2 regions of the Labrys sp. KB_33_2 genome follow, and region 1 is predicted to be linked to the other one. Evidence: predicted binding sites of a transcription regulator. Region 1 holds the regulator's gene; the other holds the start of a gene.
The links. Region 1 encodes PhoB, which activates phosphate uptake and scavenging genes when phosphate is short. Its sites were predicted from a motif close to TGTCATNNANCTGTCAT; they were not measured.
Positions count from the first base shown of each region.

Region 1 (7,868 bases):
CGTGCCGGTCAGGTCCATATTTTGTCATGATCATGGAGAGCATTTATGGAAAAACGTGCGATTGGGCGGTCTGATCTTTCGGTTGCTCCGTTGGGCCTGGGCGGCAATGTCTTCGGCTGGAGCGCGGATGAGAAAGCCTCCTTCGCTGTCCTCGATGCTTTCGTTGGGGGCGGCTTCAACCTGATCGACACGGCGGATGTCTATTCGGCCTGGGTTCCCGGCAATCAGGGCGGTGAGTCTGAAGCCATCATCGGCAAATGGATGAAGGCCCGCGGCAATCGCGCCGACATCGTGCTCACCACCAAGGTCGGCTCGGAAATGGGGCCCGGCAAGAAGGGCCTGTCGCGCGACTATATCCTCAAGGCGGCCGAGGATTCCCTGCGGCGCCTGCAAACCGATTACATCGACCTCTACCTCTCCCATTGGGAGGATCCGGAGGTGGATCTGGAAGAAACGCTCTCCGCCTATGACGAGTTGATCAAGGCCGGCAAGGTGCGCGTGATCGGCAATTCCAATCATAGCGCCAACACGATGTTCAAGGCGCTGGCTATCAGCACCAAGGAGATGTGGCCGCGTTTCGAGAATCTGCAGACGCACTACAATCTCTATGACCGCGCCGGCTATGAGAACGAGCTCGAGGCGTTCTGTCTCAAGAACGAGATCGGCGTGACCAGCTATTTCTCGCTGGCGAGGGGGTTCCTCTCCGGCAAATATCGCAGCGAGGCCGATTTCGCCAAGAGCAACGCGCGTGGCGGCGAGATGGCCAATTATCTCAACGAGCGGGGCCTGCGCATCCTGGCCGCTCTCGATGCGGTAGCCGAGGCCAAGAGCGCCACACCGGCCCAGGTCGCCATCGCCTGGCTTATCGCAAGGCCCGGCATCGTCGCTCCGATCGCCAGCGCCACCAGCGTCGAGCAACTTGGGGACCTGATCAAGGCGACCGAACTCAATCTGGGTTCGGGCGAGATCGAGCAACTCACCAAGGCGAGCGCATAATTTTCGTCCTGCTGTCGAAAGCGAACGGGATGGCGCGTCATTGTCATGCCGGCGCATCATGCGCCGGCGGAGACAGGAGAGACCCATGCAGTTCGCGATTCTGATCTACAGCAACGAGGAAGCCATGCTGAAGGTGGACCCCGCCAATAAGCAGGCTGTGCTGGCCGCCTATCAGGCCTATACGGAGGCCCTCAGATCGGCCGGTGCTCTCGGCCCGTGGAGCCGTCTGCGCCCCACGTCTGCGGCGACGACCGTGCGCCTCGCCGACGGCAAGACCCAGGTGCTCAACGGCCCCTTCGCCGACACCAGGGAACAACTCGGCGGTTTCTACATCATCGATGTGCCGGACCTGGATGCCGCGATCGGCTGGGCTGCGCGTTGCCCGAGTGCAGCCATCGGTACCATCGAGGTCCGGCCGGTGTGGGACCCAAGGATTATTGAACCAAGCGAGCCGATCCGGTGCCTTCCGCCCCCGCCGTCGAACTTGCCGAAATCGTCGCGCGACGCAGCTATGGCAGGCTCGTCGCCCTTCTCGCGGCACGTTCGGGCGACATTGCGGGGGCGGAGGACGCCCTGGCCGACGCCTTTGCGGCGGCTTTGGAACATTGGCCGGCGGGCAGTGTGCCCGCCAATCCCGAAGCCTGGCTCCTGACCGCGGCCCGGCGCCGGCAGATCGACGCGGCCCGCCGCGCCAAGCTGCGCGGCGAAAAGGCGGACGAGGTCATCCGCCATGTCGAGGCCCTCGCCTCCGAGCAGGCCGAACAGCCTGTCATTCCCGATGAGCGCCTGCGCCTGATGTTCGCTTGTGCTCATCCCTCGCTCGATGCCGCCGTGCGCGCGCCCTTGATCCTGCAGACGATATTGGGGTTCGACGCCGGCGCGATCGCCAGCGCCTTCCTGGTTTCACCTGCGGCGATGAGCCAGAGATTGGTGCGGGCCAAGCTCAAGATCAAGCAGGCCGCCATCCCCTTCCGGATCCCGGAACCCGACGAGTTGCCCGGTCGTCTCGAAGCGGTACTGGAGGCCGTCTATGCCGTCTATGCCGAGGGCTGGGCCGATCCCGAAGGGGCGCAGGCCCGCGAGCGCAATCTGTCGGTGGAAGGCATCTGGCTCGGCCGGTTGCTGGTCTCGCTCCTGCCCGGCGAGCCGGAAGTGCTCGGCCTGCTGGCCCTGATGCTGCATGCCGAGGCGAGGCGGGCTGCACGCCGTAGCCCGGTCGGCGACTATATCCCGTTGGAACAGCAGGATACCACGCTTTGGGATGCCGCCCTGATCGAGGAGGCTGAGGCTTTGCTCGCCAGGGCCGGGCAGGCGCGACAGATCGGTCGCTATCAGCTCGAAGCCGCGCTGCAATCGGCCCATGCCAATAGGCGCATCTGCGCGACGACGGACTGGGCCGCGATCGTCACGCTGTATGAGGCCTTGGTACTACTGACCGCGTCCCCCGTCGCTGCCATCAACAGAGCCGTGGCGCTCGCCCGTCTTGCGGGACCGCAAGCCGGATTGGCCGGGCTCGACGAGGTCGCCAGCGACAGGCGGATCGCCGATTACCAGCCTTATTGGGCTGCACGCGCGGACTTGCTGGCCCGCGCCGCAAGGCAGGAGGAGGCCCGCAACGCCTATTCGCGGGCGATCGGGCTGGAGAGTGATCCCGTCATCCGCCGTTATCTGCAAGGGCGCCTGGCGGCTCTGGGCTGATATCGGCGCCTGCAGAAGCTATTGGGGATAGCGGCCATTGAAGGGCGGGGCCTCGATCCACCATTGCGGTGTATAGGCGCGCTTGATCGGGCAACGGATCAATGTGTCTTCATCGAGCCACAGCTGCCGCTCGGGGGCGGGGGTCATCACGATGGTTTCCGCCGTGCCGGAGCGGCCGCTTCGCAGGGCCTGGTCCTGCGCCGGCGAGCTGCCGCATCGAAGCTGCAGCGTCGCCTGGAACTTGGCGCTGGAAGGCTCCTCGCCATCGGCCTCGATGACCGCGCAATATTTGCCGTAGAGCTGGATGGCAGGACCGGCTGCCCGTAGAAGCTGCACGGAAACCCGGTTGCCTGGCGTCGCCCCCTGCTTGTCGCAGCCATCGTCCTGCAAGGCATAGATGCCGTCGGCATAGTTGCCCGCCCTCTGGGCATAGGACGTGCGCGTGGCGGGCGCGCGTCCGGCCTGCCTGACGGACAAGACGGTCCTGATCTGCCTGCTGCCATCGGGTGCGACCTCCACCATGGCCTCGACCTCGCATCGCGAGCCTTCCTTGCAGATACCGGCGACTTGCTCCTGCATGTCGCTGTCGGCTGCGATGAAGCAATCCTTGCCGATATAGGAGCCCGCCAAGCCGGAGCCGGTACCGAACTCGCCCGAACACAAGGTTTTCTTGAGCTTGGCCGCTGCGGCATCGCTGGGAAGCAGCGCCAACGAACTGGCAGTCAAAAGCGACGCGACGAGCAAGGAACGGATCATGGCAACCCCGGCATTTTCTTTGGCAAGTCGTCTTATCGCAAGCCTCTGAAATCGCCTAGATCGGGCGAGTACCGGGTACGTGATGCGACAAGGCCGGCGGCGAGCCGCCGGCCTTGTTGTCGGGCGATGAAATATCCGTCCTAGGCCTGCTTGGCGAAGGTCTCGTCGAAGGAATAGCCGGCGCCGCGAACCGTGCGGATCGGGTCGATCTCGCGCGTGCGGTTCATCGCCTTGCGCAGTCGCCCGACATGCACGTCGACCGTGCGCTCGTCGATATAGACGTCGCGGCCCCAGACGCTGTCGAGCAATTGCTCGCGTGCGAATACGCGTCCCGGCGCCTGCATCAGGAATTCGAGCAGGCGGAATTCGGTCGGGCCGAGGCGGATCTCGCGATTGCCGCGATGAACGCGCTTGGTCTCGCGGTCGAGGGAAATGTCACCGGCCTTGAGCAGGGAGGCGACGTGATCGGGCTTGGCCCGACGCAGCAGAGCGCGGACGCGGGCCGAGAGTTCCGGCACGGAGAAGGGCTTGACGACATAATCGTCGGCGCCGGTGGCCAGACCCCGCACACGCTCGGTTTCCTCGCCACGCGCCGTGAGCATGATCACGGGCAGGCGCTCGGTTTCCGGCCGCATGCGGATGCGCCGGCACAATTCGATACCCGACAACCCCGGCAGCATCCAGTCCAGCAATACCAGATCCGGCACGCTTTCGCGCAGGCGGATCTCGGCATCGTCACCGCGCGCCACACTGTCAACCTCATAGCCTTCGGCTTCGAGATTGTAGCGCAGCAGCAGGGTCAATGCTTCTTCGTCCTCGACGATCAGAACCTTGGGAGGCATGGCCTATCCCTTGTTACTTAGCCGGCACAGGAAGGTCGACGAGATCGGTGCTGTTGTCCGCCTTGGGCCGCTCGCCGGCCGGCGATTCACCGGTCACCAGGTAATGCACCGTCTCGGCGATGTTGGTGGCATGGTCGCCGATGCGCTCGATGTTCTTGGCGCAGAACAGCAGATGGGTGCAGAAGCCGATATTGCGCGGATCTTCCATCATGTAGGTCAGCAATTCGCGGAACAGCGAGGTGTACATCGCATCGATCTCGCCGTCCGAACTCCAGACCGAGAGCGCTTCTTCAACATTGCGCTGGGCGAAGGCGTCGAGGACCTGCTTGAGCTGCTCGAGCACCAGGTCAGCCATATGGTCGAAACCGCCGAAGAGCTGGGCCGGCTGCGCATGGCTGTGGATGGCGACCACGCGCTTGGCGACGTTCTTGCCGAGGTCGCCGATGCGTTCGAGATCGTTGGCCACCCGCAGGGCCGAGACGATTTCGCGCAGGTCGAGTGCCAGTGGCTGGCGCTTGGCGATGACCAGGATAGCCCGGTCCTCGACCTGGCGCTGGAGCTTGTCGATCGCCAGATCGAGCTCGATCACGGCCTTGGCGCGCTGGGTGTCGCGCTTGAGCAGGGCTTCGACGCTGTCGGCTACGCTCTTCTCTGCATAGCCACCCATTTCGGCGATCATGTTGCGCAATTCGCGCAATTCCTGATCGAAGGATGTAACGATGTGGTCGGACATGCCGCCTCCAAATGAATTCGACGCTGGCCGAGGGATCAGCCGAAGCGGCCGGTGATGTAATCCTGCGTACGGCTGTCGTTCGGGGTGGTGAACATCTTGTTGGTCTGGCCGACCTCGATGAGGTCACCCAGATAGAAGAAGGCCGTCACATCCGCGCAACGCGCCGCCTGCTGCATATTGTGCGTGACGATGACGATGGTGAAGTCCCGCTTCAATTCGTCGATCAGTTCCTCGATCTTGGCGGTCGAGATCGGATCGAGCGCGGAGGTCGGCTCGTCCAGCAGCACGACTTCGGGCTTCACCGCGATGGTGCGGGCGATGCACAGGCGCTGCTGCTGGCCACCGGACATGCCGAGCGCAGAGGCGTGCAGGCGGTCCTTGACCTCGTTCCACAGGGCGGCCTTGGTCAGGCACCATTCGACGCGCTGATCCATTTCCGCCTTGGAGATCGACTCATGCAGGCGCACGCCGAAGGCGATGTTGTCATAGATCGACATCGGGAAGGGCGTGGGCTTCTGGAACACCATGCCGATGCGGGCGCGCAGCACTGCAGGATCGATCTCCTTGCCGATGACGTTCTGACCATCGAGCAGCACGCGGCCCTTGGCAGTCTGGCCCGGATAGAGGTCGTACATGCGGTTGAGCACGCGCAGCAGGGTGGACTTGCCGCAGCCGGAAGGGCCGATCATGGCCGTGACCTGCCGGTCGATCATGTCGAGATTGATGCCCTTGAGCGCATGCTTCTCGCCATAGAAGAAGTCGAGATTCTCGACCTTGAGCTTCACGGCGGCGGCTGGATTGGCGATGGGGCGTTCGGCAACCGCGATGGAGGCTTGTGGAGTAGCGGACATGGGATCACTCATTTCTTGGGAGCGAGCACGAAGCGGGTCAGAATATTGAGCGCCAACACGCCGGCGGTGATGAGGAGGGCGCCGCTCCAGGCCACCGAGACGGCCTTGGGGTCGGGATAAGGCGCGAGCTGGTAGATGGCGGCCGGCAAGCTGGCAAAGGCATTGCCGAGGTTGAGCGACCAGTTGGAATTGCCGAAGGCTGTCAGCAGCAGGGGTGCGGTCTCGCCGGCGGCGCGGGCCAGGGCCAGCAGGATGCCGGTGACGATACCGGTGCGGGCCGAGCGCCAGGTCACGGAGGTGATGACCTTCCACATCGGCGACCCCAGCGCGAAGGCGGCTTCGCGCAGGCTGATCGGCACCAGGGCCAGCATGTCCTCGGTGGTGCGCACGACCACCGGCAGGATGATGATGGCGAGGGCGACCACGCCGGCCCAGCCGGAGAAGCCGCCCGTCGTCACCACGATCATCTGGTAGACGAACAGGCCGATCAGGATGGACGGCGCCGAAAGCAGGATGTCGTTGATGAAGCGCACCGCGTCGGCGAACTTGCTGCCGCGCCCCGCCTCGGCGAGGAAGGTGCCAGCCATGATGCCGATCGGCGCGCCGATGAGGAGGGCGAGCAAGACCATGGCGAAAGAGCCGACGATGGCATTGCGCAGGCCGCCATCAGCCATGTCCTTGGTGAAGAGGTCCAAGGTCAGCGAGGGCAGGCCCTCGCGCAGCAGGGTGTACAGGATCCAGGTGAGCGCCAGAAGGGAGATCGCGGCAAAGCCGATGGAGACGACTTTGTAGGCGTAGTCGAGGGCACGACGGCGGGCGAGGCGGGCGTTGCCGTGGGCGAGATGGGCCATGATGCTCTCCCTTACTTGGCGTTGCTGCGCACGAGCATGCGGGAGATCGCAAGCACGATGAAGGAAATCACGAAGAGCACGAAACCGAGCTCCAGCAGCGACTGGCTGCGCAGCGAGCCGGCAGGCGCGTCGGGAAATTCGTTGGCGATGGTGGAGGCGATGGTCGCCCCCGAGGAGAACAGCGATGCCGATATGCGGTTGGCGTTGCCGATGACGAAGGTCACGGCCATGGTCTCGCCGAGGGCACGGCCGAAGCCGAGCATCACGGCACCGACGAGCGCGGTCCGGCCATAGGGCACCGAGACGTTGCGGAAGACCTCATAGGTGGTGGCGCCGACGCCATAGGCCGATTCCTTCAGCATGGCGGGCACGGCTTCGAGGATCTCGACGAACATCGCGGTGATGAAGGGAATGATCATCAGCGCCAGGATGATGCCGGCGGTCAGCATGCCGGCGCCGTTGGTGGGGCCCTTGAACAGATAGCCGAGCACCGGCACATGCGAGAGGACGGAGATGATCGGCGGATAGATCGTCTGGGCCAGGATCGGCGCCACGATCAGAGAGCCCCACATGCCGAAGATGATCGAGGGCACGGCCGCCAGGAGCTGGATGGCAATACCGATCGGCCGCCGCACGCTCTGCGGCGCGATCTCGGTCAGGAAGAAGGCGATGCCGAAGGACATCGGCAGGGCGATGATCAGCGCCAGCAGGCCGGTGAACAGCGTGCCGTAGATCATCACCCCGGCGCCGAATTTCTCGGTGACGGGGTTCCAGGCGGTTGACCAGTAGAAGCTCGGCCCGAAATGGGCCAGCGCCGGCCAGCCGCCATAGAACAGCAGCACGACGATCGAGCAGAGCAGGATAAGCACGAGAGAGCCGCAACCATAGAGGGCGGCCTTGAAGATGGGATCCAGGTTGGCGCCAGGAACCGTCTTGGCGCCGGGCGAGGGAGAACCCTGCGCGACCTTTGCAGCCGAGTTGGATGCGTCCAGCGAGGAGTCGGCTATGGCGCTCATGGCGATATTCCGGCCTGTGTTTCGACGGGAGCAAACCGCGTTTAGACGAAAACGCTGGTTTGCTCCGATTCTTTGGTTCGACGCGTCTTTGTGCTTCCTGGCGATTCCGCCAAATCGCAAAACGC
Region 1 is NZ_JBFREW010000001.1:27,634-35,501, forward strand. Features, by position in the region: gene AB4037_RS00120 (aldo/keto reductase) at 46-996, shown strand; partial or broken gene AB4037_RS00125 (YciI family protein) at 1,082-1,411, shown strand; gene AB4037_RS00130 (RNA polymerase sigma factor) at 1,456-2,694, shown strand; gene AB4037_RS00135 (hypothetical protein) at 2,713-3,450, opposite strand; gene phoB (phosphate regulon transcriptional regulator PhoB) at 3,591-4,292, opposite strand; gene phoU (phosphate signaling complex protein PhoU) at 4,306-5,025, opposite strand; gene pstB (phosphate ABC transporter ATP-binding protein PstB) at 5,061-5,888, opposite strand; gene pstA (phosphate ABC transporter permease PstA) at 5,885-6,727, opposite strand; gene pstC (phosphate ABC transporter permease subunit PstC) at 6,739-7,743, opposite strand.

Region 2 (7,868 bases), on a different contig from region 1:
GGTCGGCCAGATAGCCGTCCATCGAGAAAACGCCGTCGGTGGCGATGACGATGTGGCGGGCATTGTCCGCCCGAGCCGCCTGCAGCTGCACCTCGAGATCGTTCATGTCGCCATTGGCGAAGCGATAGCGCTTGGCCTTGCACAGGCGCACGCCATCGATGATCGAGGCATGGTTCAGGCTGTCGGAGACGATGGCGTCTTCGGCGCCGAGCAGCGGCTCGAAGACCCCGCCATTGGCATCGAAGCAGGCGGCGAAGAGAATTGCATCATCCTTGTTGAGATAGCGGGCGATGGCGCGCTCCAGCTCGCGATGCAGGGTCTGCGTGCCGCAGATGAAGCGCACCGAGGCCATGCCGAAGCCATGGCCGTCCATTGCCTGCTTGGCGGAGGCGATGATCTCGGGGTTGTCGGCCAGACCCAGATAATTGTTGGCGCATAGATTGAGCATCGGCCGACGCCCGGCTTCATTAGCCACCTCGATGCGGGCGCGCTGCGGGCCGGCGATCTCGCGCTCGCTCTTCCACAAGCCATCCTTGGCAATATCAGCCAGGGTGGATTTGACATGATCGACGAGCGACATCGGACGGCTCCTTGCACCTGTTCGGGTTCACAGGCCTAAGCCAAAACCGGCCGCGCTTCAAATGATGAGATCATGCCAAAAGCGGATGGCGCCCCGCTTCGGCTGGCTGCGAAGCGAGGCGCCATGATGGCAGGCGATGTCCTGCAATTATCGCCGGAATTCAGGGCAAGACGCTTCAGAAGGCTTTCGGCACATACATTTCCAACGGCACGGGATGGCGCACATAGTCTTCATGCCGCTCGCGTTCCGGCAAATTCACAGGCGGACGCTCCACCTCGCCATAGGGAATCTGGGTCAGCAGATGACTGATGCAGTTCAGGCGAGCGCGCTTCTTGTCAACAGCCTCGACCACCCACCAAGGTGCCTCCGGAATATGGGTGCGCTCCAACATCACTTCCTTGGCCCGGGTATAGTCTTCCCAACGCCGGCGGGATTCGACATCCATCGGGCTCAGCTTCCACTGCTTGAGCGGATCCTGGATGCGCATATTGAAGCGGAACTCCTGCTCCTCGTCGGTGATCGAGAACCAGTATTTCAACACGAGGATGCCCGAGCGCACCAGCATGCGCTCGAATTCGGGCACCGAGCGGAAGAATTCCTCATATTCGGCATCGGTGCAAAAGCCCATGACATGCTCGACGCCGGCCCGGTTGTACCAGCTGCGGTCGAACAGCACCATTTCGCCGCCGGCGGGCAGATGGGCGGCATAACGCTGGAAATACCATTGCGTACGCTCGCGCTCGTTTGGCGCTGGCAAGGCCGCGACACGGCAGATGCGTGGATTGAGGCGTTGGGTGATGCGCTTGATCACGCCGCCCTTGCCGGCTGAATCGCGCCCTTCGAAGATCACCACCACACGCAATTTGTGGTGCTGAATCCAGTCCTGCAGCCGCACCAGTTCGTGCTGCATGCGAAAAAGCTCGCGGAAATAAAGCCTGCGATCGAGCGTATCGCTGCCCTCTGCGTCGGGCACGCCTGTCAGGATACGATCCAGGCGCGCCTCCTCCAGCTCCAGTTCCAGTTCCTCGTCATAGCCGTCGGCGATCTCCTGCTGGATACGTTCGAGGTTGGCTCTGCTATCCGCTGGCGTGATCATGCGAATACTCCTTGCGCGAGGGGGCTGGTCCATGGTGCTGGATCGTCGTCCGGACGCATAAGCCCAGACTATGATGAAGCCCGTAGTGCAGGAATATTTCAGTTATGTGACATGGGCGATAGGCGCTTCTCGCGGAATGCCTCAGCCTGCCTTCAGCCACTCCACCGCACGATGGGCGATGGCCATCACCGGGGCATTGGTATTGCCGCTGACGATCTCTGGCATGACCGAGCAATCGAACACGCGCAGGCCTTCGATGCCACGCACGCGCAACTGGGAATCGAGGACCGCCATCGGATCATCGTCCCGGCCCATGCGCGCTGTACCGACCGGATGATAATTGGTCTTGACCATGCGCTTGCAATGGGCGTGCAGATCGGCGTCGGAGACCTTATCGGCTCCAGGCAGCATTTCGTGGGAGATCTTCTCCTTGATCGGCGAGGCCGTGAGGAAGGTGCGGGCAAAACGCAGGCCCGCTATCATCAGGCGGATATCCTCCGAATGTTTCAGGAAGCCCCCGTCGACGACCGGTGGCTCGAGCGGATCCGCCGAGCGCAGCTTCACCGTTCCCCGCGATTTCGGCCTGAGCAGGCAGGTGGTGAAGGTGACGCCGTCACAGGCGGCGACATCGGTGACGTCGCGGTCGAGATAGACGGTCGGCACACAATAGATCTTCAGGGAGGCGTCAGCCTCGGCATCGTCAGGATTGGTGAAGACGCAGGCCTCCACCCCCGTGGTCGTCACCGGCCCCTGCTTGCGTAAGAGATAGTCCAGGCCATTGCGGATCATGTTCCAGCCCTTGTCCTGACCGAAATAGCCATAGCGGCCGTTGGAGGCGGCGATCACCGGCACCTCGCAGTGATCCTGCAGATTCTCGCCCACGCCCGGCAGGTCCGCCTTCGGCTTGATGCCATGGCGCAGGAGCTGATCGGCCGGGCCGATGCCCGACAGCATCAGGAGCTGGGGGGTGACGTAGGTCCCGGCGGCGAGAATTACCGTGGCGGCGGACGCCCTGCGGGTTTGCCCCCCCTCGACATAGTCCACGCCGGTGCAGCGGTTACCCTCGATAACGAGGCGCGTCACGATCGCCTCCGTGGCGATGGTGAGGCGTTCATCGTCGCGCACCAGCGGCAGAAAGGCGTCCACTGCCGAGCAGCGGCGCTTGCGCACCGGATCCATGGTGCCCTGCATGAGGCCCACCCCGCGCTGGCGCCCGGAATTGAAGTCGGGATTGAGCGGTTCGCCCAATGACGGCAGCGCTTCGAGGAACGCCCTCGTCATCTCGCAGGTATAGAGCGGCCTGGTGACCTTGAGCGGACCGGTGGTGCCGTGCACCGGCGTGGCGAGGTCGGCGTTGCCCTCCATCGCGATGAAATGCGGGAGGATATCGGCATAGCGCCAGCCCTCCGCCCCATAGTTCTCCGCCCAATTGTCGTAATCACCAGGCTGGCCGCGCATATAGACCATGGCGTTGACAGAGGAACCGCCGCCGAGCACCCGCCCCTGCGGCACAATGGTGGCGCGCCCATCGAGCTGGGGCTGGCGCTCCATCCTGTGCATGGTGAGATAGGTGTCCTTGGCAAGATATTTCATATAGCCGGCGGGCATATGCATGATCGGGTTCATGCTCGCGGGGCCGGCTTCCAACATCAAGACGCGCTGGCCGAGATCGCGCACGAGCCGCATGGCGGTGACGCAGCCCGACGAGCCGCCGCCGACGATGATGGTGTCGTAAGTCATTGCAAATCCGAACCCGTGCCAATTGTCTGACGAGTTCGTTGTGTTTCACAACTTTGCGGGGAGCGCAAACAGATTAGACTGCCGGCGCCGCCCCTGCCCCTAGAGCAAAGCGCGTTCGCGCACGAACGCCTGTTTGCTCTAGCTCTTTGTTTCGACGCGTCTTTGCGATTCTTGCCGATAACGTCAAATCGCAAAAGGCTTTAGCGTGATCAGCACGATCTCGGGCGGCACGCCGAAGCGTACCGGCAGGCCGGTCATGCCGAGCCCCCCCGAGACGATGAGGTGGCGATCCTCCTCGATGACATGGCCATAGGCAAATCGCTTGCCGAAGCGCGAGGGAACATGAAGCACCCCGACACCGGGCAGGACCACCTGTCCGCCATGGGTATGGCCGCAGACCGTCAGCGCGATACGATCGGGTACATCGACGAAGATATCCGGTTCATGCGCCAGCAGGATCGCCGGTGCGTCGTCGCCGATTTTGGCGAGAGTGCCCGGCAGATCATCCAGGCCGTAATTGCCGTCACCCAGGCCGAGCAGCCAGAACGGCCGCCCATCCTTGGTGAGGCGCAACGCCGCATTCTCCATCACCTGGATGCCATGGGCCTTGAAGGCACGGCGGACATTGTCGCCGTCATGCCAGCCGATATCGTGATTGCCGAGCACGGCATGCACGCCGAGCGGCGCGCGAAGGACGGAAAGCGCCCTGGCGCACTCCGACATCGGCACGAAGGAACCGACACCGAAGCGCCCCATGCCGGCCTCATAGTCGCCTGCCAGCAGCACAATGTCGGGCTTCAGGGCGTTGGTCGTCAACGCTATCTGCTCGATATGGGCGGGCGTCATCCAGGGATTGATGGCGTGGATGTCGGCGAGCACGGCAATGCGCAGCGTCGGGCCGCCCCTCCATTGGCGCGGCGCGGGCTGGTACTGCGTCGCCAATAGTCGCCGCGGCTCGACGCCGAAGGCATAGCCGCCGAACAAAAGAGGCGTAGCGAGGCCGGCCTTGAGGAGGAAATTGCGTCTGGTGAGCATGCGGAACCGTGGCGTATTTCAACGAGCGGGCACATACTGACGCCTCTTTGTGGCGCTGCAGCAGCAGCGATATGCAGAAGCGATGGAAAGAAGGCGCATTCGTCGTGGGTGTGACGAGCGAAGTACGGGCCTATGACTACAGTCATAAACTCGTTACTCGGCTGTCGTTGCGAGCGTAGCGAAGCAATCCAGAAGCCGCGATTGCCATGTTTCTCGACCCCTGGATTGCTTCGCTTCGCTCGCAATGACGTAGGAAGATCGCCTGGAAATCAAGATTCCGACCGTAGTGCTATGCTGCTGGTGAACCTCCTGCCCCCAGCGTGATCATCACGATCTCCGGCGGCACGCCGAAGCGTACCGGCAGGCCGGTCATGCCCAAGCCACCGGAGACGACGAGATGACGATCGTCCTCGACGATATGGCCGTAGACAAAGCGCCTGCCATAGCGTGACGGCACGCTTCGCGGGCCATAGAAGGGGATGCGAACCTGCCCGCCATGGGTGTGCCCGCAGATGGTGAGGGCAACACGGCGTCCGCGGTCGAGCATCGGCAGTTCGGCAAAGATGTCCGGCTCATGGGCCAGCAGGATCGCCGGCGAGCCATCGCTTATTTGGGCCAGGGTGCCCGGCAGATCGTCGAGCCTCCTGAGATGGATTCCGCCCCATTGGTCGCCCAGGCCGAGCAGCCAGAAGCCCACGCCACCCTTTTCCAACCTGACCGCCTCATTCTCCAGCACGGGAATGTCGAAAGCGGCGAAAGCGCGCCGAACGTTGTCGCCGCCCCTGCCCCTCCGCCCCAGATCATGATTGCCGAGCACGGCATGCACGCCCAAAGGCGCTCGAAGCAGCGAGAGCGCCTTGGCGCAGTCCTCCATAGAGACATAGGAGCCGATGCCAAAGAGCGGCATGCTGGCCTCGTAGTCACCGGCCAGCAGCACGATGTCCGGATCGAGTGCGTTGGTCGCCCGCGCAATGCGCTCGATATGAGAGGAACTCATCCACGGATTGATGGCATGGATATCCGCCAGCACGGCGATCCTGAGCATCGATCCGGCAGGCCAGCCCTCCGGCACGACCCGATAGCGGGTAACCACTAGGCGTTGAGGCTCGACGCCAAAAGCGTAGCCGCCGAAGAGGAACGGCGTTGCGAGACCTGCCTTGAGCAGGAAATGGCGTCGGGAGAGCATGGCGATCCATGGTTGCCTTCGGGAACGGCAACCATGGCCCACGCCTATGATGCATCGATCGCATCGACATGCAGCGTCGAAGGAAAATCCGCGGAATCACCGCTCGTTGAAGATGCCGCTTTTCTGGGATCCCAGGCAAACATGTCTGCCTGGGAAGAGGCCCGGCGTCCTCGCCTTACTCGGCCGCGATGATGCTCGGCTTCACCTGGCCTGAGCGTTCCTTCTTGACGAGATCCGCCACCATGAAGGCAACCTCGATGGCCTGTTCGGCATTGAGGCGCGGATCGCAATGGGTGTGGTAGCGGTCGGCGAGATCGGCCTCGCTCACGGCGCGGGCGCCGCCGGTGCATTCGGTGACGTTCTTGCCGGTCATCTCAAGATGCAGGCCGCCGGCATAGGTGCCCTCGGCCTGGTGCACGGCAAAGAAGCTCTTGATCTCGCCGGTGATCTGGTCGAACGGCCGGGTCTTGTAGCCGTTCATCGCCTTCACCGTGTTGCCATGCATGGGGTCGCAGGACCACACCACCGAACGGCCCTCGCGCTTCACGGCGCGGATGAGCTCCGGCAGATGCTGCTCGACCTTGTCGTGACCGAAGCGCGCGATCAGGGTCAGGCGGCCCGGCTCGTTTTCGGGGTTGAGGATGTCGATCAGCTTGATCAGTTCGTCGGGCTTGAGCGAAGGGCCGCATTTCAGGCCGATCGGATTCTTGACTCCACGGAAGAACTCGATGTGCGCGTGGTCGAGCTGGCGCGTGCGATCGCCGATCCAGACGAAGTGGCCCGAAGTCGCGTAGGGATCACCCGAGGTGGAATCGATGCGCGTCATCGCCTGCTCATAGCCGAGTAGCAAGGCCTCGTGGCTGGTATAGAAATCGGTGATGCGCATCTCCGGATGAAGCTCCGGATCGATGCCGCAGGCGCGCATGAAGTCGAGCGTCTCGGTGATGCGCTCGGCCAGCGCCTGATATTTCGAACTCTGCGGCGAGTCCTTGACGAAGCCGAGCATCCATTGATGCACATGGGCGAGATTGGCATAGCCGCCGGTGGCGAAGGCACGCAGCAGGTTCAGCGTCGCCGCCGACTGGCGATAGGCTTCGAGCTGGCGGCGCGGATCTGGAATGCGGGCCTCGGCCGTGAATTCGGTGCCGTTGACGATGTCGCCGCGATAAACGGGCAGCTCGATCTCGCCGACCTTTTCGGTGGGCGCCGAGCGCGGCTTAGCGAACTGGCCGGCGATGCGGCCGACCTTCACCACTGGCGAGGAGCCGGCAAAGGTGAGCACCACCGCCATCTGCAGGAAGACGCGGAAGAAGTCGCGGATGTTGTCGGCGCCGTGCTCGGCGAAGCTCTCGGCACAGTCGCCCCCCTGGAGCAGGAAGGCCTCGCCGGCCGCAACCTTGGCGAGCTGGCGCTTGAGCTTGCGGGCCTCGCCGGCAAAGACGAGCGGCGGGAAGGTGGCGAGCGTGGCCTCGACGTCGTTGAGAGCCTTTTCGTCGGGATAGGCAGGCGACTGCTGAATCGGCCTGGAACGCCAGCTCTGCGGTGTCCAACGCTCGGACATGAGTATACTTCCTGTTCTCAGGGCGAACCGGCTATAGCCGCCCTGCACGACTACGATACTTTCACGAGGCCGGCGTTTTCCGGCGAAGGCCGGTTCTATACGCGCCCGGCAAATAGAAAACCAGCGTAAAGCCGCGGTTTTCAGTTCCATTTACGAAATCTTCGAGCAAATTTCGGCAGTTTCCGACAAATCGCAGGGCGTGTCCGATACCAAGCCGCGTCGAGATCGGCTTTTCTCGGGAAGCCCTACCCTCAACTCTCCCGCCCCGCCAGGATCTTGAGTGCTTTCAAGGTCTCCCGATTGAGCGTGCCCCTGGTCGTGCCGCTGTAGAGGCCGCGATCGACCAGGATCGACTGTACCTCCATGCGGGTATCCAGATTCCAGGCGCCCCAATGATCGGTGAGCTGGTTGAAGCTGTATTCGTTGCCGGCAGCGAGCGCCCGCATCAGCCACAACGCCGCCGCCTTGCCGTCGGCCGGAATGCCCGTGCCATTGGCATAGGCAAAGGCAAGGCCCGCCATGCCGTCTGTATTGCCGCGATCGGCGGCGAGCCGGTAATAGGTCACCGACTTGGCGTCATCCTTGGGTACCCCGTCGCCGCTAAGATAGGCATAGGCGATTTTCACCAGAGCATCGTCGTCACCCTGGTCGGCGGCTGCCTGGAACAGCG
Region 2 is NZ_JBFREW010000009.1:233,108-240,975, forward strand. Features, by position in the region: gene AB4037_RS17725 (glycine C-acetyltransferase) at 1-580, opposite strand, end outside; gene ppk2 (polyphosphate kinase 2) at 756-1,676, opposite strand; gene AB4037_RS17735 (GMC family oxidoreductase) at 1,818-3,416, opposite strand; gene AB4037_RS17740 (metallophosphoesterase) at 3,600-4,451, opposite strand; gene AB4037_RS17745 (metallophosphoesterase) at 4,741-5,637, opposite strand; gene AB4037_RS17750 (class II 3-deoxy-7-phosphoheptulonate synthase) at 5,813-7,198, opposite strand; gene AB4037_RS17755 (tetratricopeptide repeat protein) at 7,450-7,868, opposite strand, start outside.
Region 2: the regulator PhoB is predicted to act here: its motif matches at 1,772-1,788, upstream of ppk2 (polyphosphate kinase 2).